Regions from separate parts of the Serratia sp. TSA_105.2 genome, predicted to be linked through region 3. Evidence: predicted binding sites of a transcription regulator. Region 3 holds the regulator's gene; each other region holds the start of a gene.
What was found. The regulator PurR, encoded in region 3, represses purine synthesis genes. The targets are predictions, from matches to a motif close to CANGCAAACGTTTGCNTG.
Positions count from the first base shown of each region.

Region 1 (7,503 bases), on a different contig from region 3:
TAGTCCATGCGGATCTGCTTTTGCCAGGTGGCGGCCAGCGCGTCGGTCAGCGGCACCAGCGGCGAGAAGAACAGGTTGAAACCCGCTATCACCAGCATCAGCCAGCCCCAACCGTTGCCGAAACAGAAACCGACCGCGAAGGCCAGGGTCAGCAGCGCCAGCAGGCGCAGGGCGGAGACTAAATGAGAGGGATCTTTAACGCGGGGAGCAATCAGTAAGCTGCCGAGGAAGCGGGCCACCAAGCCGGCGCCGAGCAATATGCCGATGGTTTCGGGCGCGATGCCCTCGCCTTTCAGCCACACGCCCCAGAACGGTAAGAAGATACCGTAGGAAAAGAAGTAGGTGAAATAACTGAGCGCGAGCCAACGCGTGGATTGCAGAACCATGATCCCTCCGGAGTGAGGGCAATACTTTGACAGAGCTCACACCGCCCCGCAATCTTCATTCCACTTCAATGCGTTAGAGTGCCAGACAGCTCACAGTTTGCCGCGAGCGGCCACAAAAAAACCCGCCGCAGCGGGTTTTGTCGGGCGAAAGCGGGATTATGCGTAAACCGGCAGGCGGGCGCAGATATCCAGCACTTTCTTCTTGGTGCGTTCAATGGTGGCTTCATCGTTGATGTTGTCCAGCACATCGCAGATCCAACCGGCCAGTTCGCGCACGTCGGCTTCTTTAAAGCCACGACGGGTGACGGCCGGGGTGCCGATACGCACGCCAGAGGTGACGAACGGGCTCTTAGGATCGTTCGGCACGCTGTTTTTGTTGACGGTGATGTTGGCGCGGCCCAGGGCAGCGTCCGCTTCTTTACCGGTCAGGTTTTTGTCGACCAGATCCAGCAGGAACAGGTGGTTATGGGTGCCGCCGGAGACCACTTTGTAGCCGCGCTGCAGGAACACGTCCACCATCGCCTTGGCGTTGACCGCCACTTGCTGCTGATAAACCTTGAACTCAGGCTCCATCGCTTCTTTCAGTGCCACCGCCTTGCCGGCGATCACGTGCATCAGCGGGCCGCCCTGGCCGCCAGGGAACACGGCGGAGTTCAGCTTTTTGTACAGATCTTCGTCGCCGCCCTTCGCCAGGATCAGGCCGCCGCGCGGGCCCGCCAGGGTTTTGTGGGTGGTGGTGGTGACGATGTGCGCGTGCGGTACCGGGTTCGGGTACACGCCGGCGGCGATCAGGCCGGCCACGTGCGCCATGTCGACGAACAGGTAAGCGCCGATGCTGTCGGCGATTTCGCGCATTTTGGCCCAGTCAACCACGCCGGAGTAAGCGGAGAAACCGCCGATGATCATTTTCGGCTTGTGGGTTTGCGCCTGCTTGGCCAGATCGTCATAGTCGATTTGGCCTTTGTCGTCGATGCCGTAAGGCACCACGTTATACAGTTTGCCGGACAGGTTGACCGGGGAACCGTGGGTCAGGTGGCCGCCGTGCGCCAGGTTCATGCCCAGAATGGTGTCGCCCGGCTGCAGCAGCGCGGTGTACACGGCGAAGTTCGCCTGGGAGCCGGAGTGCGGCTGCACGTTGGCGTAATCGGCGCCGAACAATTCTTTGGCGCGATCGATAGCCAGCTGCTCAACGATATCCACGTATTCGCAGCCGCCGTAGTAACGCTTGCCCGGATAGCCTTCAGCGTATTTGTTGGTCAGCTGGGAACCCTGAGCCTGCATCACGCGCGGGCTGGTGTAGTTCTCAGACGCGATCAGCTCGATGTGCTCTTCCTGACGCACCACTTCCTGCTCCATGGCACGCCACAGTTCCGCATCGTAATCGGCAATGTTCATTTCACGCTTTAACATCCGGCATCTCCTGACTTAAATCAGCTAACTAAAAAATCACCAAATAACTACCCGTTTGGGTTCTGGGCCACAGTGTAAACCGTTTCGCCCCACCGAAGATAGGTCTTGACAGAGGTTTTTACGCAAACGATTGGCATAAGGTGGCGCAAGGCTTTGATCCGATAAATACCGCCGTTTATCAACGGACATTTCCTCATGCGAACGATGCGCTTTTTTCATGTTCTGTGAGCGCGATCGACGCCCGAAGAACACCGCAACGAAAACAAGGGTATTTACAAGCGACGCGGAACCCAATAAGATGCATTTAAAATACATCATTACAATTATCGTCAAGATCCCAACCCAAGGAGCGCTTCCATGCTGGATAGCCAAACCATCGCCACCGTGAAATCCACCCTTCCCCTGCTGGCTGCGACCGGGCCGAAGCTGACCGCCCACTTTTACGATCGCATGTTCGCGCACAACCCGGAATTGAAAGACATTTTCAACATGAGCAACCAGCGCAACGGCGATCAGCGTCAGGCGCTGTTCGACGCCATCTGCGCCTATGCCGCCAACATCGAGAACCTGGCGGCGCTGCTGCCGGCGGTGGAGCGCATCGCGCAGAAGCACACCAGCTTCAATATCCAGCCGGAGCAGTACAACATCGTCGGCGGTCACCTGCTGGCGACGCTGGACGAAATGTTCAGCCCGGGTCAGGAAGTCCTGGACGCCTGGGGCAAAGCCTACGGCGTGCTGGCCAACGTATTTATCCAGCGTGAAGAGCAGATTTATCAGCAGAGCGAAACCGACAACGGCGGCTGGCGCGATCTGCGCGCGTTCCGCATCCTGAAGAAACAGCCGCAGAGCGACGTGATCTGCAGCTTCGTGCTGGCACCGGTGGACGGCGGCCGGGTGGCGGACTTCAAACCGGGGCAATACCTGGCGGTCTACATCAAGCACGACAGCCTGGAACATCAGGAAATTCGCCAGTACTCGCTGACCACCTCGCCGAACGGCGAGTTCTACCGCATCGCGGTCAAGCGTGAAGATCAGGGTAAAGTGTCCAACTACCTGCACCAGCAGGCACAGGAAGGCGACGTGATCTACATCGCCCCGCCGCACGGCGACTTCTTCCTCGACGTGGCGCCGACCACGCCGGTGGCGCTGATCTCCGCCGGCGTCGGCCAAACCCCGATGCTCGGCATGCTCAACACCCTGCACGACAACCAGCATCAGGCGCAGGTCCACTGGCTGCACGCGGCGGAAAACGGCAGCGTGCACGCCTTTGCCGATGAGGTGGCGGATATTGCCGGGCGCATGCCGAATCTGAGCCGCCATGTGTGGTACCGCGAGCCGGGTGCCGATGACGTGGAAGGCCGCGACTATCACAGCCGCGGATTGATGGATTTGAGCGCGCTGCAAGGTAGCCTGGCCGATCCGCAGATGCACTATTACTTTTGCGGCCCGGTGGCCTTCATGCAGTTCGTGGGCAAACAGCTGCTGGAAATGGGCGTAGAGGCCGAACGCATCCACTACGAATGCTTCGGCCCGCATAAGGTGCTGTAATGCTTGCGGAGCGCGGCCGTCAAGCCGCGCTCCCCCTTCATTTCGCCTGCAGCTGACGCGCGTCTTGCACCTGCTGCACGGTCACCGGCGCCGCCTGGTTGCCCCAGCTTCCCCGCAGATAGCTCATCAGATCCGCCGCCTGTCGATCGTTCAACGCCCAGCCGTAAGCCGGCATGTCAAACGCCATCGCCTGCTGCGTGATCGGCGTATGCGCCCCCTCCAGCACTACCCGCAGCGCGGTCAGCGGATTGTCCGCCGTTACCGTGGCATTGCCCGCCAGCGCCGGAATGGCAAAATCGGTGCCCTCCCCCTTATTGCCGTGGCAGGTCGAGCAGTACATCGCATAGGTCGCCTTGCCGCCCGGGTTATCCCCCTGCACGGCAGGCGCAGCGGCTTTGGCGCCGGTTTCCGGCGCCAGGCTGCGCAGGTACACCGCGATGGCGTTCAGATCGCCGTCGCTGAGATACTGCGTACTGTGGGTCACCACCTCGCTCATCGGCCCGGCGACCGCCGCATGGCGGCTGCGGCCGGTTTTCAGCAGCGCCGTCACCTCTTCCGGCGGCAGGCCGCGCAGATTGGAGGCGTACCAGCCGTCCAGCTCGGCGCCGCTCAGGAACACCGGCTCCTTACCGTCCAGCCCCTTCTCCTGCATCGCCCAGCCGCGCGGCGTGTGACAGCTGCCGCAATGGCCCGCGCCCTGCACCAGGTAGGCGCCGCGGTTCCACTCGGCGCTTTGCTGCGGATCTGCCTGATACGGCTGGTCGTCGTGGAACAGCTGGTTCCACACCGCCAGCGGCCAGCGCATCGACAGCGGCCAGCTGATGTCGCTGTCACGGTTGGCGACGTTCTGCGCCGGCACTTCATTCATCAGATAGTCATACAGCGCGCGCATGTCTTCCGCGCTCATTTTGGCGTACGAGGTGTACGGCATCGCCGGGTAGAGCCGGTGACCGTCTTTGGCTACCCCCTGGCGCATGGCGCGATCGAACTCTTCGAACGAATAGGCGCCGATGCCGTGCAGCTTGTCCGGCGTAATGTTGGTGGCGTAGATAGCCCCGAGCGGCGTCGGGAACTTCATGCCTCCCGCCAGTTCAGCGCCGCCCGGCGCGGTGTGGCAGGCGGTGCAGTCACCGGCCTTGGCGACGTATTCCCCGGCCGACATCGCCTGGGCCGAGCCGCCGGCCGCCAGCAGGCTCAACAGGTACAGCGAACGCAGACTCATGCTCCCTCCTTGGCGGCAACCTTGCCGTAGGCCAGTTCGTTCACCGCGCGCCACGCCTGATCGATCGCCGAGTTGGCGTACGGGCTCCAGTCGGAATCGGAGTTGGCGATAACGATCTTGCCGATCGGCTGCCGCGCCGTTTCGATGATTTTCTTGGCCTCGTCTTCGTCGTCGAACAGCCCGTTAAGGAAGTAGGAGTAACCGTGCGACCAACGGTTGACGGTGATCGCCTGAATGTCGCGCTGATGATCGAAACCGGCGTCGCCCAGCATGCCCTGCAGCTGTTCGCGGATCATCTGCTCATGCACCTCGAACGGCGTGCCCAGCAGCAGCGCGCGCCCTTTGCGCGACTGCTCGCGCGGGCTGAGGCCGCTGCCCGGCAGCGTCGGCACGTACACCATATGCAGGCCGATCGGCCGGTCCGGATCGCGCGGGTGCTGATACCCGCCCATGCTCACCGGGTAGTCCAGCTTCACGCGGCTGTACGGCGCGGCCGGCGAATAGATCTCGTGCACGCCCAACTTGATGAACGGCTGCCAGTTGCGGATCACCACCTTGCTGTATACCAGCGGCGCCTTGACGTTCTGCTTCAGCGCCTCCTGCTGCTCATGCGACATCTCCGGCACCAGGTACGGGATCATCATGTTATAGCCGGCCATCACCACCTGCCCGGCGCGCACTTTGGTCATCTTCTCGCCGGTCATGTAGGTGACTTCCACCTTGTCGCCAACGTTGGCCGCGTGCAGCCCGGTGCTGTTCAAACGCAGCTTCACCGGCGACTCCGGCCGATCGAGCTGGCTGTAGTCGAATTTGGCCAGCACCACGTCGTTCATGTCTTTGCCGGCCGGCGCCACCGCCGGGATCAGCTTGCGCACCATCAGGCGCGTCAGCGTGGCGTTGCCGTCCGGGAAGTGGAACACGTAAGGATCGTCGAGATCCGCCTGCGACTCTTCGTCCAGCGGCGGCAGATTCATGCCGCCAAGGCCCGGCAGATCGCAGATGCGCGCATCGCTGCACGACGTGCCGTCGATGCCCACCGCCTGGAAATCGTTGGTGGTCTGCTGGAAATAACGGATCGCCAACTCGCTCAGGCCCACCTTCTCGCGCAGGAACTGGGTGTAGCTGTGGGTATCGAGCCACTCGACCTTCTGCTCCAGCGTCATCTCCGGCAGATAATCTTTCTCCACCGTATGCAGTGCGATCAGCGCCTGGCGATCGCTTTCCGGCAGCGGGAAATCACCGATGAACGCTTCATAAGAGCGGCCGTTGAGACGATCGCGCGGAATGTCGTCTGCCACCGTGCGGCCCGGATCGCCGCTCACCACCTTGTCGACGCCGAAGTTCTTGCGATCGAAGTAAACCCCGCGGCTCAGGTTCAGATCCGGGTAGAAGGTAGTGTCAAACGCCTGCTCCAGCCGATCGATATCGACGCCGAGCTTGCGCAGCAGCCCCATCGCCACCGGGCTGAAGTTGGAGCGCGGCGACTGCAGCGATTCGCTGCCGCCGTAGCCGAGCAGCATGCCGTCGTCGGTGTTGAATTCGTTGCGCTTGGCGTGGCCGCCGAAGTCGTCATGGTTGTCGATCAGCAAAATGCGCTGCTGCTCGCCTTTCAGCTGCTGCCAGAAGCAGGCGGCCGCCAGCCCACTGATGCCGGCGCCGACCACCACCAGATCGAACTCTTCAACGGCGGGCACGCTGCCGAAATCAAAGGTTTTACCGTCGCGCCCCAGCTGGTGCGCATGCTCGAACGAGCCCGGATGGTTGCCCCGCAGCCCGGTCAGCGCCGGCGGGTAGTACAGGGTTTGATTGGCGGTTTGCGGCGACGCGCGCAAGATTTGCAGCGGCGTCAACCCGGCGGCGATGGTGATCGCCACCCCGTTGAGAAAATCGCGTCGGGTGATACCCATATAGGCTTCCTTTCAATTTTTATTATCATCGGCCGGCCGGGGCCGGCCCGAAGGCCGCGCTATTGTGCGGATAATTATTGTAAAATCAATGTTTGAACATCACATGACGAATGGCGGTGTAATCCTCCAGCCCGTACATCGACATGTCCTTGCCGTAGCCGGACAGTTTCTGGCCGCCGTGCGGCATTTCGCTCACCAGCATGAAGTGGGTGTTCACCCAGGTGCAGCCGTATTGCAGGCGGGCGCTCAAGCGATGCGCGCGGCCCACGTCACGGGTCCACACGGACGACGCCAGCCCGTAGTTGGATTCGTTCGCCCAGGCCAGCACCTGCTCTTCGTCGTCGAACGGCGTCACCGTCACCACCGGGCCGAACACCTCGCGCTGCACGATCTCATCCTCCTGGCGCGCGCCGGCCAGCAGCGTCGGCTGGAAGTAGTAACCCGGCCCTTTCACCTTCTCGCCGCCGGTCACCACCTGCACGTGCGGCAACGCTTTGGCGCGCTCGACAAAACCGGCGACCCGCTCCAGATGCTGGGCGGTAATCAATGGCCCCAGCTCGGTGCTCTCGTCGTCCGGCGCACCGATCTTCAGGCTGGCCACCGCCTCGCCCAGCCGCTTCACCAGCTCGGGATAAATGCTTTTCTGCGCGTAGATGCGGCAGGCGGCGGTGCAATCCTGCCCGGCGTTGTAGAAACCGAAGCCGCGAATGCCGTCCACCACCTGCTGCAGATCGGCATCGTCGAACACCAGCACCGGTGCCTTGCCGCCCAGCTCCATATGGGTGCGCTTAATGCCGGCGGCGGTGTGGGCGATGATGTGCTCGCCGGTGGCGATCGAGCCGGTCAGCGACACCATGCGCACCTTGTCATGCCCGGTCAGCCGATCGCCGACGCTTGTGCCGCGGCCGAACAGCACGTTGAGCACGCCCGGCGGGAACAGCCCGGCGGCCAGTTCGGCCAGTTTAAAGGTGGTCAGCGGCGTCTGCTCCGACGGCTTGATCACCACGCAGTTGCCCGCCGCCAGCGCCGG
Region 1 is NZ_JBQZFT010000008.1:47,492-54,994, forward strand. Features, by position in the region: gene ACUTSC_RS19975 (3-phenylpropionate MFS transporter) at 1-386, opposite strand, end outside; gene glyA (serine hydroxymethyltransferase) at 543-1,796, opposite strand; gene hmpA (NO-inducible flavohemoprotein) at 2,154-3,344, shown strand; gene ACUTSC_RS19990 (c-type cytochrome) at 3,382-4,566, opposite strand; gene ACUTSC_RS19995 (NAD(P)-binding protein) at 4,563-6,473, opposite strand; gene patD (aminobutyraldehyde dehydrogenase) at 6,559-7,503, opposite strand, start outside.
Region 1: glyA (serine hydroxymethyltransferase) is a predicted target of PurR. The motif match lies at 1,916-1,933, and genes of this name have one in related genera.

Region 2 (7,503 bases), on a different contig from region 3:
GTGTGATGCTGCCTCGCCAGGCGGGCGGCGGCGATCACCGTTTCCAGCGGCGACTCCAGCTGCATCAGCAAAGCGTCGGCATCGATCACTTTTTGTTGGTAGCGCACCAGGTAATCCGGCGTCACCGCGGCGTTGGCGCCGGCATCGATGCCGATCACATTCTCGCCTTCGGCGTTGACGAAGATCAGCGCCACGCCGGTGGTGCTGTCGGCGATGGCTTCAATCGGTTGGGTATCAATACGATCGCTCGCCAGCTGCCGGCGGACACGTTCGCCGATATCGTCGGCGCCCACGCAGGCGATAAAGGCGATCTCCGCCCCGCTGCGCCCGGCCGCCACCGCCTGATTCGCGCCCTTGCCGCCAAACGCCACCTTATACTGTTTCCCGATCACCGTTTCACCTGGGTGGGGGAACTGTTCAATATTGAGGATATGGTCGGCATTGATGCTGCCAAGAACCACCAGCTTACCTGTTTCCATCGCATTGATTCCTGAATTGCGCGCCATCGTAAACGCCCCGTTCCGATGGCGCTGGTATGACTTACTGAGTGACCAGTTTCAAATCGACCGGAATGGTCGCCGGCACTTTTTCGCCTTTCAGCACTTTATCGGCGGTTTCCACACCGATCACGCCGATCTGATCGGGACGCTGCGCCACGGTCGCCGCCAGCTTACCGCCTTCGACCGCTTTCACGCCATCGGCGGTGCCGTCGAAGCCTACCACGATCACGTCGGTTTTACCGGCGGTTTGCAGCGCGCGCAGCGCACCCAGCGCCATTTCATCGTTCTGAGCGAACACCGCCTGCACATCCGGGTGCGCAGTCAGCAGGTTCTGCATCACGTTCAGGCCCTTGGTGCGATCAAAGTCGGCCGGCTGGCTGGCCAACAGTTTGAATTTATTCTGATCCAGCGACTGTTTGAAGCCTTCACCGCGTTCACGCGCGGCGGAAGTGCCGGCAATGCCTTCCAGCTGAATCACCTTGGCATCGGCGCCCACTTTCTTGGCGATGAAGTCACCGGCCATTTTGCCGCCCACGCGGTTGTCCGAAGCGATGTGGCTCACCACGTCGCCCTTACTCGCCACGCGGTCCAGCGTAATGACCGGGATTTTCGCCTGGTTGGCCATCTTGATAGCGTTGCCTACCGCGTCGGAGTCGGTCGGGTTGATCAGCAGCAGCTTGGGCGCGCGCACCATCAGATCCTGCACGTTGGCCAGTTCTTTCGCCGGGTTGTTCTGGGAATCCAGCACCACCAGGTTGTAACCCAGCTTGTTGGCCTCTTGCTGCGCACCGTCCTTCATCGAGACGAAGAACGGGTTGTTGAGGGTGGACACCACCAGCGCGATGGTGTCTTTGGCCATGGCATTGGCGCTCAGGGTGGCGCTCAGCGCGATGGCGGAGGCTAAGGTTGCCAGTTTTTTCATTTTCATCATCGTGATTCCTGTAGGGGGAGGTTACTTGTTGCTTTTGTTATCTACCAGAACCGCCAGCAGTATCACCACTGCCTTCACGATCATTTGGTAGTAGGAAGAAACACCCAGTAAATTCAGGCCGTTGTTCAGGAAGCCGAGGATCAGCGCCCCGATCAGCGTACCGACGATGCGGCCCTTGCCGCCGGCCAGGCTGGTGCCGCCCAGCACCACGGCGGCGATGGCGTCCAGCTCATAGCCGGTGCCGGCGGTCGGCTGCGCCGACGACAGGCGCGCCACTTCGATCACCCCGGCCAGCGCCGCCAGCAGGCCGCACAGCGAGTAGACGATAATCTTCACTTTATCGACGCTGATGCCGGACAGGCGGGTCGCCGCTTCGTTGCCGCCCAGGGCATAAATATAGCGGCCCAGGCGCGTATGGTGCAGCATATACCAGGCGGCGATGAACACGATCGCCATGATCCAGATCGGCGTAGGCACGCCCAGCGGGCGGCCGATGCCGAACCAGCCGAAGGTGTCAGCCACGTCAGTGAAACCGGTGTTGACCGGGCTGCCGTTGGTGTACACCATGGTGACGCCGCGCAGCAGCAGCATCATCACCAGCGTAGCGATAAAGGCCTGCACCTTGCCTTTGGCGACGATCACCCCGGTGCAGGCGCCAACTGCCGCGCCCAGCGCCAATGCCGCCGCCACCGCCACCAGCGCGTTGACCTCAAAGCCGACGATCGACGCCGCCACCGCGCCGGTCAGCGCCAGCAGCGATCCCACCGACAGATCGATGCCGGAGGTGAGGATCACCAGCGTCATCCCCACCGCCATGATGGCGTTCACCGAGGTCTGCTGCAGAATATTGAACAGGTTGTTCAGGGTGAAGAAGTTCGGGCTCATGGAAGAGACCACGGCGATCAGCACCAGCAGCGCAATCAACGACTTCTGCTCTAACAGCCACTCTTTACTGAACCAGCGCTTGGCTGCGATAGTCTGGGAACTCATATCTGATTACTCCTGCTTTACGCCGTATTGCTTGCCGACGGCTGCCGCCATCAACGCTTCCTGGGTGGCCTGTTCAATCGGGAACTCGCCGCTGAGATGCCCTTCGTGCATCACCAGAATGCGATCGCTCATGCCCATCACCTCCGGCATTTCCGAAGACACCAGAATGATGCTCAGCCCTTCCTGCTTGAACTGGTTGATTAACTGATAGATCTCTTTTTTGGCGCCGACGTCGACGCCGCGCGTCGGCTCATCGAGGATCAGCACCTTCGGCCGGGTCATCAGGCCGCGGGCGATCGCCACTTTTTGCTGGTTGCCGCCGGAAAGCAGGCCGATCGGCTGCTCCATCGATGGCGTTTTAATATTGAACAGGCGGATGAAATCCCCCACCGCTTGCCGCTCATCGGCCTGTTTCAGGCTGCCGTCGGCGCGGCTAAAGTAGCGCAGCGCGGTCAGCGACATGTTTTCCTTCACCGACATGCCCAGCACCAGGCCGTCGCGCTTGCGGTCTTCCGAGATATAGACGATGCCGTTCGCCAACCCGTCCTGCGGCGAGTGGGTGACCACATCGCGGCCGTCCAGGTTGACGGTGCCGGCCTTGCGCGGCGCGGCGCCATACAAGATTTTCATCAATTCGGTGCGCCCGGCGCCCATCAGCCCGGCCACGCCGAGGATCTCGCCGCGATACAGCGTAAAGCTGACGTCTTCAACGCCGGGGCCGGAAAGGTGGCTGACGTCCAGCCGTTTTTCCCCGCGCGGCAAATCCAGGCGCGGGTACTGCTCTTCCAGTTTGCGGCCGACCATCATCTCAATCAGCGAATCTTCCTGCAGCTCGCTCACCAGCCGCTCGGCGATAAACTGCCCGTCGCGGAACACGGTCACGTCGTCGCAGATTTCAAAAATCTCTTTCAGGCGGTGCGAGATATAAACGATGCCTCGCCCTTCGGCCTTCAACTCGTTGATCACCTTAAACAGCGAGGCGGTTTCGGTGTCGGTCAGCGCATCGGTCGGTTCGTCCATGATGATCACTTTCGATTCGAAGCTCAGTACCTTGGCGATCTCCACCATCTGCTGATCGCCAATCGACAGCTCGCCCACCAGCCGGTGGCTGCTGTAGCGCAGATTGAGACGCGCCAACAAGCGATCGGCCTCGGCATACATGCGCTTCCAGTCAATGCGGCCGAAACGGTTGACGAACTCGCGGCCGAGGAAGATGTTTTCCGCAATCGTCAGCTGCGGGATCAGATTCAGCTCCTGATGGATAATACCGATGCCCGCTTCCTGCGAATCCTTAGGCCCGTTGAACACCACCTCGTTACCGAGAAAATACTGGCTGCCGGCGTCTTTCTGGTAGATGCCGGTCAGCACTTTCATCATGGTGGACTTCCCGGCGCCGTTTTCCCCCACCAGCGCCATCACCTTGCCGGGATAGACGCTGAGGGCGGCGCCGGAAAGCGCCTTCACGCCGGGAAAGGCTTTATCAATCCCTTTCAGTTGCAGTAAAGGTTGCATACGCGCCTCAGAAAGTTACGCCGGCGCACAGGATCACGTTCGCGTAAGGCGAACACTCCCCGCTGCGGATCACCGCCCGGCTGTGCCCGGTTTGCGCTTTAAACGCCTGATGGCTGATATAGCGCACGCCGATGGTGTTACCTTGGCGTTGGCCCAGTGCGGTCAGTTCAGCCAACAGTGCCTCGTGGAGCGACGGATTCTGTTTCACGATCTCTTCCGCCAGGATGGCGCTTTCTACCCGCATCTCTTGCGTGACCGCCGCGAACACCTGCATGAAGGTCGGCACGCCCTGCGTCAGCGCCAGATCGATGCGCTGCGCTTCCGCCGGTATCGGCAGGCCCGCATCGCACAGGGTAAGCTGGTCGGTATGCCCCAGCCGGGCAATCACGGCAGACACGTCGGAATTCAGTAATACGCCTTTTTTCATCTCTCACTCCACCAGCGAAACGTTTCGCTCTCTGAGGGAGTTTAAAAAAACGGCAGGGGAAGGCAACCGGGACAATGCAGAAGTGTGATCGCTATCGAAACGTTTCGTTCACGCCCGGGCAATGCTCAAACAAAAGGGGCTCAGCCATGCTGAGCCCCTTATCAGGCGGGTTAGATCTCGACCTGCGTGCCGAGCTCGATGACCCGGTTCGGCGGGATCTCAAACTGATCCGGCGCGCGCAGCGCATTGCGGCTCAGGGCGACGAACAGCTTGCCGCGCAGGTAGAGGTACCACGGCCGCTTGGTGAGGATTAGCGACTCATGGGACATGAAGAACGAGGTCTCCGACATGCGGCACGGCAATCCTTCCAGCCCGCAGCGGTGGAACACTTCCTCGACGTTCGGCGTTTCACGCCAGCCGTAGCTGGCCACCACCCGCCAGAAGGTCGGCGACAGCTGTTCGATGGTCACCCGGCGCACGTTGTGCACGTAAGGCGCATCCTCGGTGCGCAGCGTCAGCAGCACCACGCGTTCATGCAGCACCTTGTTGTGCTTCAGGTTGTGCAGCAGCGCAAAAGGAATGACGTTGGTGGCGCGCGACAGGAACACCGCGGTACCCGGCACTCGCACCGGCGGCGATTTCTCCAGCGAGGCGATCATCGCCTCCAACGAGTTGCCGTGTTCATGCAGGCGGCGCAGCAGGCGGAAGCGCTCGCTCTTCCAGGTGGTCATAATGATGAACATCACCAGCGCCAAGGTCAGCGGTAACCAGCCGCCGGAGAACAGCTTCAGGGCGTTGGCGGAGAACATCGGCACGTCGATGATCAGCAAGATGGCCACGATGCCGATCGCCAGGAAGCGATTCCAGTGCCAGTTGTTGATCGCCACCGAGGTGACCAGAATGCTGGTCAGCACCATGGTGCCGGTGACGGCGATGCCGTATGCCGCCGCCAGGTTGCTGGAGTGCTCAAAGCCGATGATTACCAGCACCACCGAGATGTACAGCGTCCAGTTGATCACCGGAATGTAGATCTGGCCGGATTCCATTTCCGAGGTGTGAATGATGCGCATCGGCGACAGATAGCCCAGACGCACCGCCTGGCGAGTCAGCGAGAAGACGCCGGAAATTACCGCCTGCGAAGCGATAACCGTCGCCAGGGTCGCCAGAATCAGCAGCGGGATCAGCGCCCAGTCGGGCGCCAGCAGGAAGAACGGGTTTTTGATCGCCTCAGGGTTTTTCAGCAGCAGCGCACCCTGGCCGAAGTAGTTGAGCACCAGCGATGGCAACACCACGGTGAACCAGGCCAGGCGGATCGGGAACTTGCCGAAGTGCCCCATATCAGCATACAGCGCCTCGACGCCGGTGATCGACAGCACCACCGCCCCCAGCGCAAAGAACGACACCTTCTTATATTCCATGAAGAAGTTGAGCGCCCATTTGGGGTTCAGCGCCTGCAGCACTTCCGGGTTCGAAATGATGCTGCGCGCACCCAGCACCGCCAATACGATGAACCACAGCAGCATTACCGGGGCGAACAGCTTGCCGACGCTGCCGGTACCGTGCTTTTGGATAATGAACAGCAGCGTCAGCACCAGAATGGAGAGCGGCACGATATAGGCGTCGAGCGCAGGCGCAGCGATTTCCAGCCCCTCTATCGCCGACATCACCGAGATCGCCGGGGTGATCACCACCTCGCCATAGAAGAAGCTGCCGCCGATCAGGCCCAGTATCACCAGCACCGCGGTGGTACGCGCCGAGGTGTTGCGCCCGGCCAGCGACATCAGCGTCAGAATGCCGCCCTCGCCGGCGTTGTCCGCGCGCATCACGTAGGTGAGATATTTGAGGGAAACGATCACGATCAGCATCCAGAAAATCAGCGACAGGAAGCCGAAAACCACGTCTGGACGAACATCGAAGCCGTAATGGCCGGAGAAACACTCTCTCAGCGTATAGAGAGGGCTGGTGCCGATATCACCGTAGACCACGCCGATGGCCGCCAGGGTTACCGCCGATAAGGACTGCTTATGCTCTGCGCTCATAATTCGTTTCTTTATCAGAACATCCGTTAGCGATGCATCCGCATCAGGCAAAATACGGGCTCAAAGATCCGTCACGCCCACCAGAAAGCCGCACAGTATGCACCATTTATACGGCTTGCCTACCCTTATATCAGAGCCGAAAAATAAACAAAATGTGAACCGGATATCCGGCACAACTTAGAAAAATATTACTAATCAATAAGCTATACCACTAAAAATAATGGTGGTTTATCATCGGATTATCGACCAAGATTGGCTAACTCTCGGACAATGCGACAATTATATGACGCCATCATCCCTTCTGGCAGAACGAATTTCCCGCCTCAGCAGCGCGCTGGAGAGCGGTCTTTATGAGCGGCAAGAAGCGATCCGCCTGTGCCTGCTGGCGGCGCTGAGCGGCGAAAGCGTATTCCTGCTCGGCCCGCCCGGCATCGCCAAGAGCCTGATCGCGCGCCGGCTGAAGTTTGCCTTCCGCAACGCCCGCTCCTTTGAATACCTGATGACGCGCTTTTCCACGCCGGAAGAGGTCTTCGGCCCGCTCTCTATTCAGGCACTGAAAGATGAAGGGCGTTATCAGCGCCTGACCGCCGGCTACCTGCCGGAAGCGGAGATCGTGTTTCTGGACGAAATCTGGAAGGCCGGCCCGGCGATCCTCAACACCCTGCTGACGGCGATCAACGAACGGCGCTTTCGCAACGGCAACAGCGAAGAACCGATCCCGCTGCGCCTGCTGGTCACCGCCTCCAACGAACTGCCCGAAGCGGACAACAGCCTCGAAGCCCTGTATGACCGCATGCTGATCCGCCTGTGGCTGGACAAGGTGCAGGATAAACAGAATTTCCGCTCGCTGCTGGTCAACCGCCAAAACGAGAGCCAAAACCCGGTGCCGGCGGCGCTGAGCATCAGCGACGAAGAGTTTCTGCAGTGGCAACCGCAGATAGACAAGGTGGCGCTGCCGGAAGCCTGCTTTGAGTTGATTTTCCAGCTGCGCCAGCGGCTGGACGCGCTGGAACAGGCGCCGTACGTCTCCGACCGACGCTGGAAAAAAGCCCTGCGCCTGCTGCAGGCCTGCGCCTTCTTCAGCGGGCGCGACGCCATCGCCCC
Region 2 is NZ_JBQZFT010000006.1:227,739-235,241, reverse strand. Features, by position in the region: gene rbsK (ribokinase) at 1-479, opposite strand, end outside; gene rbsB (ribose ABC transporter substrate-binding protein RbsB) at 541-1,428, opposite strand; gene rbsC (ribose ABC transporter permease) at 1,453-2,421, opposite strand; gene rbsA (ribose ABC transporter ATP-binding protein RbsA) at 2,428-3,933, opposite strand; gene rbsD (D-ribose pyranase) at 3,941-4,360, opposite strand; gene kup (low affinity potassium transporter Kup) at 4,531-6,399, opposite strand; gene ravA (ATPase RavA) at 6,683-7,503, shown strand, end outside.
Region 2: rbsD (D-ribose pyranase) is a predicted target of PurR. The motif match lies at 4,373-4,390, and genes of this name have one in related genera.

Region 3 (7,503 bases):
AAACGTCTCGGCGGCTGGCCGCTGCCGGTCGGCGATCTCGCCGAGTAAGCCCAACAAAAAAGGCGGCCCAGTTTGCACTGGCGCCGCCCGTTACGCGATAACCGCAAGCCTGCCGATTAAGACTGCTGGTCTTCCTGCGCTTTATACTTTTCTGCCGTTTCTTTGATCAGCTGCTGCAGTTCGCCGCGCTGATACATCTCGATGATGATATCGCAACCGCCGACCAGCTCACCGTCTACCCACAGCTGCGGGAACGTCGGCCAGTTGGCGTATTTTGGCAGCTCGGCGCGAATGTCCGGGTTTTGCAGAATGTCCACGTAGGCGAAACGTTCGCCGCAGGCGGACAGCGCTTGCACAGCCTGTGCGGAGAAGCCGCAGCTCGGCAGCTTTGGCGAACCTTTCATGTACAGCAGAATCGGGTTTTCAGCGATCTGATGCTGAATTTTTTCAAGTGTCGTCGTCATTTATTGCTTCCTCAAGCCACATTTCATGGCTACAACATGCATCACGCGGGCTATTGTAGCGGCTGGAACAGTCGCAAGAAAACGCCATCTTTTGCAAGGATATTCGCCCGCTACCGATCGCGTTTCACCGGCCACGTCATTCCGGTCAAAACATACGTTGAGAATAACATTTTTAATCCGACCATTTCACTAATATATTGCTTGGCGATGACGGCGGGGATTAATTATATCCACAGCCACCCGGCGGTGCTTTTTTATACACCAACGGACTGATTTTGAACCAAAAAAAATGTCATTAACGTTTTCTCACAATATGGATTATTATTTATGAGTTCTTCGCTGTTTTATATGGCGAAATTCGGGAATACTGTAACTCTTTCGATATCCGCTTCGGGGCCAAGGTTGGTGACGTCGACATGCGTTTAATTCTTACGCTCTTTGCGCTGCTGTTTACGCAGCTCTTCTTCAATTTGGCGCACGCTGCGCCACAGGCGCGTGTTGCCGCCGAGCAGCGTAAAAGCCATGCTAATGAAGCGCGGCCCGATGACCGCAGAAAAAAGAAAGCGGACAAAGCCGCTAAAAAAGCCAAAGTGACGGCCCCTGCGAAAAAAACCAGGGCCGCCAAGACGAAAAGCGAGAAAAGCGCGAAAAAGATCGCCAGCGCCAAACCCAAGGCCAAAGCGCAGAAAACCGCCAAGATTAAAGTCACCCCGCCGAAAAAGGGCTATAAAAAAGGCTATGGTCGCCACCGCGAAGCCGGTATGGCCACCGCCAAACTGGCGCGTGACGAAAAACCGTTAAAACTCAGCCCGGCGCACAAAAAACGCTACCAGCATGCCAAGCAGACCGCGATGGCCAAGCTGATGGGGCAGATGGGCAAACCTTACCGCTGGGGCGGCAGTTCGCCGCGCACCGGCTTCGACTGCAGCGGCCTTATCTATTACGCCTATAAAGACGTGGTGAAAATCAAAATGCCGCGCACCGCCAACGAAATGTATCACCTGCGCGACGCGGCGCCGATCAAGAAAAGCGAGCTGGAAAGCGGCGATCTGGTGTTCTTCCGCATCAACAACCGCGGCGTGGCGGACCATGTTGGCGTCTACCTCGGCAACGGCAAATTCATCCAGTCGCCGCGCACCGGCGAAGAGATCCGCATCAGCCAGCTCGACAACGACTATTGGCAGAACCACTACATCGGCGCACGCCGCGTAGTAACGCCGAAAACTATCCGTTAATTCCCTGCTCTGCGCGGTTGCGGTCCCGGTCGCAACCGCCTGCTCAAGCTCTCGCCCATCGCACCACCCCACGCGCATTTCTCGCTTTTCTTCCTGTTTTTTATGATGAAAATTGTTAAGATTGAAAGACCACAATAAAAAACGGCCCATATGACTCTCGCCCCGGCGGAAAGCGAATGGCGCTGTAAAGGAGGAAGCAATGTCGTTTGAATTACCTGCATTACCGTATGAGAAAAACGCGCTCGAGCCGCACATCTCCGCTGAGACCCTGGAATACCACTACGGCAAACACCACAATACCTACGTGGTTAACCTGAACAACCTGGTGAAAGGCAGCGAGTTCGAGGGCAAATCGCTCGAAGAGATCATCAAGACCTCTAACGGCGGCGTCTTCAACAATGCCGCGCAGGTGTGGAACCACACCTTCTACTGGCACTGCCTGTCGCCACAGGGCGGCGGTGAACCGCAGGGCGAACTGGCGGCGGCGATCGTCAAATCCTTCGGCTCCTTCGCTGCGTTCAAAGAGCAGTTCACCGATGCCGCAGTGAAAAACTTCGGCGCCGGCTGGACCTGGCTGGTGAAAAAACCAGACGGCGCGCTGGCGATCGTCAACACCTCCAACGCGGCCACCCCGCTGACCGGTGAAGACAAACCGCTGCTGACCGTTGACGTGTGGGAACACGCGTATTACATCGATTACCGCAATGCGCGTCCAAAATACCTGGAAAACTTCTGGGCGTTGGTCAACTGGACCTTCGCCGCGGAAAACCTGGCGTAAGCGCAGGTTCTGAGGTGATGAGGCGCAGCCAGGCTGCGCCTTTTTTATAACCGGGGGTAAATCAGTTCAACGCGGCAACGAAGCTGAAAGCGATAATGACCGCTAACGCGCAGACGGTGGTGAACAGCGACATCTTCAATTCGGTATCCATGACAACTCCTTTAAAATGGGCTTTCCTAAGGATAAAAGGCGCACAATTAGTACGTCAAATCATTTTCCCACAGTTCGCCGACAAAATCTTGTTATCATTTCCCGGTTTATAATCTCGATTACCTCTTCCACTTTTGTTCAATATGCGACAAAATTCGCAGTTCACAACTGCGTACCGGCATCCATGCCCCTCCTGATTAAGCGCTGAAGACTTCAACACACTAAAAACTCAGTTTTCGCTTCTCTGGAGAAGGATCTACGTAGGCAAACGATTAACATCACACTTACATGCTGTAAACATGTGAGTTCAGGAGTCATTCCTTACATGGCAACGATTAAAGATGTGGCCAAACGCGCGGGCGTTTCCACCACCACCGTTTCCCACGTCATCAATAAGACTCGTTTCGTCGCCGAAGAGACCAAAGCGGCCGTGTGGGCCGCCATCAAAGAACTGCACTACTCGCCGAGCGCCGTGGCGCGCAGCCTGAAAGTCAATCACACCAAGTCGATCGGCCTGCTGGCCACCTCGAGCGAAGCGCCCTACTTTGCCGAAGTGATCGAGGCGGTGGAAAACAGCTGCTACAGCAAGGGCTACACCCTGATCCTGTGCAACTCACACAATAATCTGGATAAGCAGCGCGCCTATCTGGCGATGCTGGCGCAAAAACGCGTCGACGGCCTGCTGGTCATGTGCTCCGAGTACCCCGATCAGCTGCTGGGCATGCTGGAAGACTACCGTAATATCCCGATGGTGGTGATGGACTGGGGCGCTGCGCGCGGCGACTTCACCGATACCATCATCGATAACGCGTTCGAAGGCGGCTATCTGGCCGGCCGTTACCTGATCGAGCGCGGCCACCGCGATATCGGCGCCATTCCGGGCCAGCTGTCGCGCAACACCGGCGGCGGCCGTCATCAGGGCTTTATGAAGGCGCTGCAGGAAGCGCATATCGACATCCGCGAAGAGTGGATCGTCCAGGGTGACTTTGAGCCGGAGTCCGGCTACAAGGCGATGCACCAAATCCTGTCGCAAAAACAGCGGCCGACCGCGGTATTCTGCGGCGGCGACATCATGGCGATGGGCGCCATCTGCGCGGCCGACGAGCTGGGGCTGCGGGTGCCACAGGATATTTCTGTGATCGGCTATGACAACGTGCGCAACGCCCGCTACTTCACCCCGGCGCTGACTACCATTCACCAGCCGAAAGAGCGTCTGGGCGAAATGGCCTTCACCATGCTGCTGGATCGCATTATCAGCAAACGCGAAGAGTCGCAGGTGATCGAAGTGCATCCGAAGCTGATCGAACGCCGCTCGGTCGCCGACGGCCCGTTCATCGACTACCGCCGCTAATCCCCCGCGCCGGAAGCCTGCGCGGCTTCCGGTTCCACCTCGCTCAGCCACTCCTGATTCAGCGTTTCCCCATCGCCCAGATACGCCAGCAGCCAGCTCATCGCCGGTGACGGTTTATCCTGCTGCCAGGTCAGGCAGCAAGGGCTGGCAGGAAACGGCTGCTGCAGCTGCAACGCCTTCAACTCACCGCGCTGCACCCGCGGCAGCGCCCGATGCGCCGGCATCATGCCGACGCACAGCCCGGCGCACAAACAGTCGAGCGCCGAAGTCCAGTCCGGCACCACCAGCCGCCGCTGGTTATCCAGCGTCCAGGTGACGCGCTTGGGCAGATTGCGCGAGGTGTCCTCCAGGCAAAGCGAAGGGTACGGCCGCAGCTGATCGTCATTCAGCGGCCCCGTCAACTGCGCCAGCGGATGTTGCGGGCTGACCACGCACAGCCAGTTCATATAACCCATGTCGCGGAAGGCGAAACCGCCGCCGACCGGCACCGCACGGGTGGCGCCGATCGCCATATCCGCCCTGCCGTCCACCAAGGCATCCCACACGCCGTTGAACACCTCGGGTTGCAGCATCAATTCGACGTCGGGGAAATGACGGTAGAAATCCAACACCAGCTGACGGCTGCGCTGCGGTTTGACGATGATGTCGACCGCGATATTCAGCTGGCCGCGCCATCCGTTGGCCACCTGCTGACAGTGGCGGCGGGTGTCGAGCATTTTTTTGATAACAACTCGCGCATCCTTGATAAACAGCGCGCCGGCCGGCGTCAACTCCACGTCGCGGTGGCGCCGCTCAAACAGCGGCACCGCCAGCCATTGCTCCAGCTGCCGTACGGTATAGCTCACCGCCGACGGCACCCGGTGCAGCTCCTGCGCCGCCGCGCTGAAACTGCCGGTACGCGCCACTGCGTCGACCACTTCAAGAGAATATTCAGACCACATCGCTTTGCCTTCAATTTTTTTAACAGCACTTTGCAAATATTACCGTTTCACAAGCAGAGATCCAGCCGGATACACTGGCCGGCGCTAAAAACCTGCGACACTAAAATATTAACGAGAAATACCATGCGAAATTCCTTTGGCTTTATGTTCTACCTCGCCGGCCTGAGCATGCTGGGTTATCTGGCGACCGATATGTACCTCCCCGCCTTCGGCGCCATGCGGGAGGAACTGCAAATTTCCGCCGGCGCGGTGAGCGCCAGCCTGAGCATCTTCCTGGCCGGCTTCGCCTTCGCGCAGCTGCTGTGGGGGCCGCTCTCCGACCGTCTGGGCCGCAAACCGGTATTATTGATCGGCCTGACGCTGTTCGGCCTCGGCTGCCTGGGCATGCTGTGGGTAGAGAACGCCGTGCAGCTCTGGATCCTGCGCTTTATTCAGGCCGTCGGCGTCTGTTCCGCCGCCGCCATCTGGCAAGCGCTGGTGGTCGACCGCTATCGCGAAGGCCAGGCCAATCGCGTATTCGCCACCATCATGCCGCTGGTCGCGCTGTCTCCGGCGCTGGCGCCGCTGCTGGGCGCCTGGCTGTTGAACCACGCCAGCTGGCGTGCAATCTTCGCCGTGCTGCTGGCCATCACCGTACTGTTGCTGCTGCCGACGCTGATGCTCAAAGAGCGTGCCAAAACGCAGCCCACCGCCGAGGCGCCAAAAAACGGCGTCAGCTTCTGGCGACTGTTGAAATCCCCGGTGTTCAGCGGCAACGTCGCCATGTACGCCGCCTGCTCGGCAGGCTTCTTCGCCTGGCTGACCGGCTCGCCGTTCATCCTCGGTGATATGGGCTATGGCCCGAGCGACATCGGTCTGAGCTATGTGCCGCAGACGCTGGCTTTCCTGCTGGGGGGCTATGGCTGCCGTGCCGCGCTGAAGCGCATCAATGGCAAAACCCTGCTGCCGTGGCTGCTGGTAGCTTATGGTGTCAGCATGGTGGCGCTGTATCTGGTGGCGACCCTGACCGCACCGACGCTCACCACGCTGCTGATCCCGTTCTGCGTGATGGCGCTGGTCAACGGCGCCGGCTATCCGATCATGGTGGCTAATGCGCTGATGCCGTTCCCGGAAAGCAGCGGCAAGGCCGCCGCGCTGCAAAATACGCTGCAGCTGGGGCTGTGCTTTGTGGCGAGCATGCTGGTGTCGGCGTTCATTGCCCAGCCGCTGTTGGCGACGGTGACGGTAATGGTATCGACGGTGATCCTGGCCGCGCTGGGGTATTTCCTGCAGCGGGGAAAAGCAGTTGACGCGCAGCAAAAGGCGCAGCGGGAACATGCTAACTCAGCGTCATAATTACCAAGTTTAATAATCACTTAAAGAATATGCGTGCCGAGTGCGATTTACAGTTGAGTCAACGTCTCGGCACGCCTATACTCAAAAACAACCTTGTAAAGTAACACCTTATAATCTCTATATCTCAATTAGCACTTGTGTACGCGCTTTGCGTCACACTCTTTTTTTAAGGATGCGTTTATCCCGCGCCGTTCGCGCCGGGTCGTTTCTTTAAATTTCCTCTGTTCATAGTCGGATATCAGACGCCGCGGGCCTATTTTCCGCCGGTAAACGTATGCACCCGCAGAAATTGTCTAAGCTGTTTCCTAACGGGTCATCAGTCAGAAGAAGGTGATGGAGAAGCTATGAGTTCATCGTGTATAGAAGATCTGAGCATCCAGGACAATCAGTGGTACCGTATCGCGCACGAAATGCTCGGTCTGGCCGGCATTGAAATCAACGGATCGCGCCCTTTCGATATTCAGGTTAAAAATCCCGATTTCTTTAAACGCGTCCTGCAGCAAGGGTCGCTGGGCCTGGGCGAAAGCTACATGGACGGTTGGTGGGAGTGCGAACGGCTGGATATGTTCTTCCAGCGCGTGGTCAGCGCCGGGCTGGAGAAGAAACTCCCCCACCACCTGAAAGATACCCTGCGTATCGCCGCCGCGCGCCTGACCAACCTGCAATCGAAAAAGCGCGCCTGGATCGTCGGCAAAGAACATTACGATCTCGGCAACGATCTGTTTACCCTGATGCTCGATCCTTACATGCAATATTCCTGCGGCTACTGGAAAGACGCCACCACGCTGGAGGAAGCGCAGGAAGCGAAGCTGCGGATGATCTGCGAAAAACTGCAGCTGCAGCCAGGTATGCGCCTGCTGGACATCGGCTGCGGCTGGGGCGGTCTTTCCGCCTATGCGGCGAAGCATTACGGCGTGTCAGTGGTCGGCGTAACCATTTCTGCCGAACAGCAGAAGCTGGCTCAGGCGCGCTGCGCCGGGCTGGATGTGCAGATCCTGCTGCAGGATTACCGCGATCTGCATCAGCAGTTCGACCGCATCGTGTCCGTCGGTATGTTCGAGCACGTCGGGCCGAAAAACTACCGCACCTATTTCAACGTGGTAGAGCGCAATCTGGCGCCGCACGGCCTGTTCCTGCTGCACACCATCGGCTCCAACAAAACCGACATGAACGTCGATCCGTGGATCAACAAGTACATTTTCCCGAACGGCTGCCTGCCTTCAGTGAGCCATATCGCCGAAGCCAGCGA
Region 3 is NZ_JBQZFT010000001.1:846,012-853,514, forward strand. Features, by position in the region: gene rnt (ribonuclease T) at 1-48, shown strand, start outside; gene ACUTSC_RS03800 (Grx4 family monothiol glutaredoxin) at 117-464, opposite strand; gene ACUTSC_RS03805 (NlpC/P60 family protein) at 881-1,699, shown strand; gene sodB (superoxide dismutase [Fe]) at 1,899-2,477, shown strand; gene cydH (cytochrome bd-I oxidase subunit CydH) at 2,539-2,628, opposite strand; gene purR (HTH-type transcriptional repressor PurR) at 2,953-3,978, shown strand; gene punR (DNA-binding transcriptional activator PunR) at 3,975-4,919, opposite strand; gene punC (purine nucleoside transporter PunC) at 5,043-6,254, shown strand; gene cfa (cyclopropane fatty acyl phospholipid synthase) at 6,599-7,503, shown strand, end outside.

Region 4 (7,503 bases), on a different contig from region 3:
GGGCTGCCGATTTCGGTGAGCTGCGTTCAGTCGCCGGTGTTTTACGGCCACGCGCAGGTGGTGCACCTGGAAGCGCTGCGCCCGCTGTCCGCCGAAGAGGCGCGCAGCGAACTCGAAGAGGTTGAAGACATTCAGCTGAGCGAAGAGGACGATTACCCGACTCAGGTCACCGACGCCTCCGGCAGCGATGCGCTCAGCATCGGTTGTCTGCGTAACGATTACGGTATCCCCGAGCTGCTCCAGTTCTGGACGGTGGCGGACAACGTGCGCTTCGGCGGCGCGTTGATGGCTGTCGAAACCGCCGAGCGTCTGGTGCAGGAGCAGATGTACTGATGTCTGAGGTGGTCTCACCCGCTCAGCCGACGCTGAAGATCGCGCTGGGCATCGAATATGACGGCAGCCGGTACTACGGCTGGCAGCGGCAGCAAGAAGTGGCCAGCGTGCAGCAACGCCTGGAGCAGGCGTTGAGCAAGGTGGCGGATGCGCCGATTAGCGTGCTGTGCGCCGGGCGTACCGACGCCGGGGTGCACGCTACCGGGCAGGTGGTGCATTTCGAAACCACCGCGCGCCGCAAGGACGCCGCCTGGACGATGGGGGTAAACACCCATCTGCCGCCGGATATCGCGGTGCGTTGGGTGAGCCCCGTCGCCGACGATTTTCACGCGCGTTTCAGCGCCACCGCGCGCCGCTACCGCTACATTATTTTCAACCACCGCTACCGGCCGGCGGTGCTGCAACAGGGGGTGACGCATTTTTATCACCCGCTGGACGCCGATCGCATGCATCGGGCGGCGCAGGCGCTGCTGGGCGAGAACGACTTCACTTCGTTCCGCGCGGTGCAGTGTCAGTCGCGCACTCCGTGGCGCTGCGTAAAACACGTTAAGGTTACGCGCTACGGCGAATATATTGTGGTAGATATCAAGGCGAATGCCTTCGTGCATCACATGGTTCGCAACATCGTCGGCAGCCTGATGGAGATCGGCTGCGGCAATCAGGATGAGAACTGGATGGCCGAGTTGCTGGCGCTGAAAGATCGCAACCTGGCGGCGGCGACGGCGCGAGCCGAGGGGCTGTATCTGGTTGCCGTGGATTACCCTGACCACTTTGGTCTACCGCGGCCGCCGATGGGGCCGCTGTTTTTGCCCGACGATTAAACGCCGGCACGCCTGAAAGCGTCGCTCCCTTGTGCTTCTGCCGGGTGACTGAAACACCCGGTATCAATGAGAGAATTTATGGATATCATCAAGTTTATTATTGATTTCATTCTGCATATTGATGTGCACCTGGCCGAACTGGTCGCACAATACGGCATGTGGGTCTACGCTATTCTGTTCCTGATCCTGTTTTGCGAAACCGGTCTGGTGGTGACGCCGTTCCTGCCGGGGGATTCTTTGCTGTTTGTCGCCGGCGCGCTGGCGGCGTTGCCGACCAACGATCTGAACGTGCACACCATGGTGGCGTTGATGGTGGTGGCGGCGATCCTCGGCGATGCGGTGAACTACACTATCGGGCGGTTGTTCGGCGAGAAGCTGTTCAGCAACCCGAATTCGAAAATTTTCCGCCGCAGCTATCTGGACAAGACGCACCAGTTCTATGAGAAACACGGTGGGAAAACGATTATTCTGGCGCGATTCGTGCCGATCGTGCGTACTTTTGCGCCGTTCGTCGCCGGTATGGGGCATATGTCCTATCGCCACTTCGCCGCCTACAACGTGATTGGCGCACTGGTTTGGGTGCTGCTCTTCACTTATGCTGGCTACCTGTTCGGCGATCTGCCGGTGGTGCAGGAGAACCTGAAACTGCTGATCGTGGGGATCATCATCGTTTCGATTCTGCCGGGCGTGATTGAAATTTGGCGCCACAAGCGCGCGGCCGCCCGCCAGCAAAAACAGTAAAAACATCGCTTAACCTGTCGGTTCGACCAGTTTTTTGTCCACAGCGTCGGGCCGATATGGTTTAATGAGCGACATTATGGTCTGTTCCTGCGAACAACCCTGAAGCCGATGCCTCAGTCGCCGCGCTTGCCGCGCCGCGAACGGGCATTTTTTCATTGGGGTGTTTTCGGGGGGATTGTTAAAGCATGAACAGCGGACTGGCGTGTGCCAGGTTCAAACAGAAAGGTCATCGATGAGCTGGATTGAACGAATTCTTAACAAGAGCAATATCACACAAACCCGTAAGGCGAGCATTCCTGAAGGGGTCTGGACCAAATGCGACAGCTGCGGCCAGGTTCTCTACCGCGCCGAGCTGGAGCGTAATCTGGAAGTGTGTCCGAAGTGCGACCACCACATGCGCATGGGCGCGCGCGCGCGCCTGCATACCCTGCTGGACGAAGGCAGCGAAGTGGAACTGGGCAGCGATCTGGAGCCGAAGGACGTTCTGAAATTCAAGGATTCCAAGCGCTATAAAGATCGTCTGGTCGCCGCACAGAAAGCGACCGGCGAGAAAGACGCGCTGGTGGTGATGAAGGGCACGCTGTACGGCATGCCGATCGTCGCGGCCTCCTTCGAATTCGCCTTCATCGGCGGCTCGATGTCTTCCGTGGTCGGCGCGCGCTTCGTGCGTGCGGTTGAGCAGGCGCTGGAGGACAACTGTCCGCTGGTGTGCTTCTCCGCCAGCGGCGGCGCGCGCATGCAGGAAGCGCTGATGTCGCTGATGCAGATGGCGAAAACCAGCGCGGCGTTGGCCAAAATGCAGGAGCGCGGCTTGCCGTACATCTCCGTGCTGACCGACCCGACCATGGGCGGCGTTTCCGCCAGCCTGGCGATGCTGGGCGACATCAACATCGCCGAGCCGAAAGCGCTGATCGGCTTTGCCGGCCCGCGCGTCATCGAGCAGACCGTGCGCGAGAAACTGCCGCCGGGCTTCCAGCGCAGCGAGTTCCTGATCGAAAAAGGCGCGATCGACATGATCGTTCGCCGCCCGGAAATGCGCCAAACGTTGGCGAGCATTCTGTCCAAGCTGACCAACCAGCCGCAGCCGCATTTCGATGAGGCCGCGCCGGTCGTTGAGCCGGAGCCGCAGGCCGACGCCTGAGGCAAAGACAGATCCCGCCCGGGTTCAGCCGCCACTTTGTGGCTAAGTGACGGCTGATGCCCGTTCCCTGCCGGTCGCAGCCCTTCTCGCTGCGGTTTGCAGGTTGGCGGCAGTCACGAAGCGCATCGCCTTTACCGCGGTGAGGGTGGTGCCCTGATGGATTAATGAACCCAAGTTCAGTGATGGGACTCATGCAAAACCACCAAATTCCCCAAGCCACGTCGCCATTGAGCTCGTGGCTTTACTATCTGGAACGTCTGCACAGCCAGGCGATCGAACTCGGCCTTGAGCGCGTACAGCGCGTCGCGGCGAATCTGGATTTACTGACCCCCGCTCCCACGGTGTTCACCGTTGCCGGCACCAACGGCAAAGGCACCACCTGTCGCACCCTCGAAGCCATTCTGCTGGCCGCCGGCCTGCGCGTCGGCGTCTACAGTTCTCCGCATCTGGTGCGCTATACCGAACGCGTGCGCATTCAGGGGGAAGAGTTGAGCGAAGCGGAGCACAGCCGCTCGTTCGCCGCCATTGAGGCCGGCCGCGGCGAAACGTCGCTGACCTATTTCGAATTCGGCACCCTGTCGGCGCTGCAGCTGTTCAAACAGGCGCGGCTCGACGTGGTGATCCTGGAAGTGGGCCTGGGCGGGCGTCTCGACGCGACCAACATCGTCGATCCGAGCGTGGCGGTGATCACCAGCATCGCGCTCGATCATACCGACTGGCTGGGCAACGATCGCGAAAGCATCGGCCGCGAGAAGGCCGGCATTTTCCGCAGCGGCAAGCCGGCGGTGGTGGGCGAACCCGACATGCCGGACAGCATTCGTCAGGTTGCCGAAACGCTGGGCGCGCCGCTGTATCGCCGCGGCGAAGCCTGGAGCTTCAGCGAGCAGGGCGATCGCTGGCAGTGGCAGGGCGGCGACACGCTGCTGACCGATCTGCCGACGCCGAACGTACCGCTGGCCAACGCCGCTACCGCGCTGGCGGCGCTGAACTGCTCTCCGCTGGAAATCGACGAACGCGCGATTTTCACCGGGCTGCAGCAGGCGACGCTGCCGGGGCGTTTCCAGATCGTGCGGCGGGAGCCGACGCTGATCCTCGACGTGGCGCACAACCCGCACGCCGCCGGCTATCTGGCCGGGCGCCTGGCCAAACTGCCGCGTGACGGCGGCAAGGTGCGCGCGGTGGTGGGCATGCTGTCGGACAAGGACATCGCCGGCACGCTGGCCTGCCTCAACGAGCAGGTGGATGAATGGTACTGCGCACCGCTCGACGGGCCGCGCGGCGCCAGCGTCGAACAGCTGGCGCAACATCTGACGGAACCGCGCCACTTTAATGATGTCGAAACTGCCTGGCGGCAGGCTATGCAGGATGCTGATAAACAGGATATTGTGATCGTCTGTGGATCGTTCCACACCGTGGCGCAGGTGATGGCGGCGCTAGACGAGATGCGGGGAGTGTGAGTGGCGAGTAAATTTCAGAACCGACTGGTCGGAACCGTGATTCTGGTGGCGCTGGGGGTAATCATCCTGCCAGGGCTGCTGGACGGCAAAAAGAAGCATTACGAGGATGAATTCGCGGCCATTCCGTTGGTGCCGAAGGCGGGCGACGTCGAGGAGAACGACGTGCTGCCGCCGGTGACACAACCGCTACCGGCGCAGCCGCCGGAAGGGGCGGGCGCGCTGGTCGAGCAGCAGGCGGCCAACGAAGCGGCGGCGCAACAGGCAGTGCGGCAGAGCGCTCAGCAACCGACGCAGGTGGCGCCGCCGCCGGTCGAAACGCGTCCTCAGCCGGTGCCACAGCCTAAGCCGAAACCGGTGGAAACCAAACCGGTGGAAGTGAAACCGAAACCGGTACCGCAACCGAAACCGGTGGAAGTGAAGCCGGCGCCGAAACCGGAACCGAAACCTGAACCGACGCCGAAGCCTGAACCGGCACAGCAGCCGAAACCGGCGGAAGAAAAAGCGCCGGCAGGGCAAGCCTATGTCGTGCAGCTCGGGGCGTTGAAAAACGCCGCCAAGGCGAACGAGATTGTCGCCTCGCTGCGGCTCTCGGGCTATCGCGCCTTTACCGTGCCGTCAACGCCGGTGCAGGGGCAGATCACCCGCATCTACGTCGGCCCGGACGCCTCCAGGCAGAAGCTGCAGGCGGCGCTGCCGTCGCTGAACTCGATCAGCGGGCTGAGCGGGCAGGTGAAACCGTACGGCCGTTAAACCCCGCGGGGGCGCAGCACGATGCGCCCCTGAATTAAGGAGTGGTGGAGAGAACGCGAGAAAAACCGCGCCTTTTACAGGCGAAATCACCTATGTAGGCGCGGCGATTGGGAATTTTTTGATCGCCGCTTTTTATTTGTAACGTGGTAGGAAATCCCCTACGCAAACGTTTTCTTTTTCTGTTAGAATTCGCCGCGAATTGGATGCAGGGGCGATTCATCATTGGAATAGTTCATGGTCTGGATTGATTACGTCATTATAGCGGTGATTGGATTTTCGGCTCTGGTGAGCCTGATCCGAGGGTTTGTTCGCGAAGCATTGTCACTTGTGACATGGGGATGTGCGTTTTTTGTTGCCAGCCATTTCTACTCTTACCTTGCGGTCTATTTCACTCGTTTTGAAGATGAACTGGTGCGAAACGGCATCGCGATCGCGATTTTGTTCATCGCGACCTTGATCGTAGGGGCTATTGTTAACTATGTGATTAGCTCACTGGTAGAGAAAACCGGGTTGTCGGGCACCGACCGGGTGTTGGGCATCTGCTTCGGCGCGCTGCGCGGAGTGTTGATCGTTGCGGCGATCCTGTTCTTCCTGGACACCTTTACCGGCTTTTCACAGAGTGCCGACTGGAAACAGTCGCAGCTCATTCCCCAGTTCAGTTACGTCATCAGGTGGTTCTTTGACTACCTGCAGAGCACGTCGAGTTTCTTGCCGACCCAATTGCCGGGGCGGTAGCGCTGATGAGGAAAAGACAACATGTGCGGTATTGTCGGTATCGCCGGTTTCATGCCGGTAAACCAGTCGATTTATGATGCGCTGACGGTGCTTCAGCACCGTGGCCAGGATGCCGCAGGCATCGTCACCATTGACGCCCACAACGGGTTCCGTTTGCGCAAAGCCAACGGCCTGGTGAAGGATGTGTTTGAGGCGCGCCATATGCAACGCTTGCAGGGCAACATGGGCATTGGCCATGTGCGTTACCCGACGGCCGGCAGCTCGAGCGCCTCTGAGGCCCAGCCTTTCTACGTCAACTCGCCGTTCGGCATTACGCTGGCCCACAACGGTAACCTGACCAACGCCCATGAGCTGCGCCAAAAGCTGTTCGAAAGCGGCCGCCGCCATGTTAACACCACCTCCGACTCGGAAATTCTGCTGAACGTGCTGGCCAGCGAGCTGGACCGTTTCCCGCATTACCCGCTGGAGGCCGACAACATCTTTACCGCGGTCGCCGCCATGCATCAGCAACTGCGCGGCGCTTACGCCTGCGTGGCGATGATCATCGGCCACGGCCTGCTGGCGTTCCGCGATCCGAACGGCATTCGCCCGCTGGTGATCGGCAAGCGCACGCTGGAAGATGGCCGCAGCGAGTACATGGTGGCTTCCGAGAGCGTGGCGCTGGATACCCTGGGCTTTGAGTTCCTGCGCGACGTGGCGCCGGGCGAAGCGGTGTACATCACCACCAAGGGCCAGCTGTTCACCCGCCAGTGCGCAGAGAACCCGAAAACCAACCCGTGCCTGTTCGAATACGTTTATTTCGCGCGCCCGGACTCCTTTATGGACAAGATCTCGGTCTACAGCGCCCGCGTGCGCATGGGCCAGAAGCTGGGCGAGAAGATCGCCCGCGAGTGGGAAGATCTGGACATCGACGTGGTGATCCCGATCCCGGAAACCTCCTGCGACATCGCGCTGGAGATCGCACGCATTCTCGAGAAGCCATATCGCCAGGGCTTCGTGAAGAACCGCTACGTCGGCCGCACCTTTATCATGCCGGGCCAGCAGGCGCGTCGTCAGTCGGTGCGCCGCAAGCTGAACGCCAACCGCGCCGAGTTCCGCGACAAGAACGTGCTGCTGGTGGATGACTCCATCGTGCGCGGCACCACGTCGGAACAGATCGTCGAAATGGCGCGCGAAGCGGGTGCCAAGCGCGTGTACCTGGCTTCCGCCGCGCCGGAAGTGCGTTTCCCGAACGTCTACGGCATCGACATGCCGAGCGCCAACGAACTGATTGCCCACGGGCGTGAAGTGGATGAGATCCGCCAGATCATCGGCGCCGACGGGCTGATTTTCCAGGACCTGGACGACCTGATCGAAGCGGTGCGCGAAGAGAACCCGGACATCACCCAGTTCGAATGCTCGGTGTTCAACGGCATCTACGTGACCAAAGACGTCGACCAAAGCTATCTGGAATACCTGGAGTCGCTGCGCAGCGACGACGCCAAGGCGCTGCGGGTGCAAACCGAAGCGGAAAATCTGGAACTGC
Region 4 is NZ_JBQZFT010000003.1:144,397-151,899, forward strand. Features, by position in the region: gene ACUTSC_RS11795 (aspartate-semialdehyde dehydrogenase) at 1-333, shown strand, start outside; gene truA (tRNA pseudouridine(38-40) synthase TruA) at 333-1,154, shown strand; gene ACUTSC_RS11805 (DedA family protein) at 1,233-1,895, shown strand; gene accD (acetyl-CoA carboxylase, carboxyltransferase subunit beta) at 2,128-3,036, shown strand; gene folC (bifunctional tetrahydrofolate synthase/dihydrofolate synthase) at 3,228-4,493, shown strand; gene dedD (cell division protein DedD) at 4,494-5,243, shown strand; gene cvpA (colicin V production protein) at 5,478-5,978, shown strand; gene purF (amidophosphoribosyltransferase) at 6,000-7,503, shown strand, end outside.
Region 4: cvpA (colicin V production protein) is a predicted target of PurR. The motif match lies at 5,403-5,420, and genes of this name have one in related genera.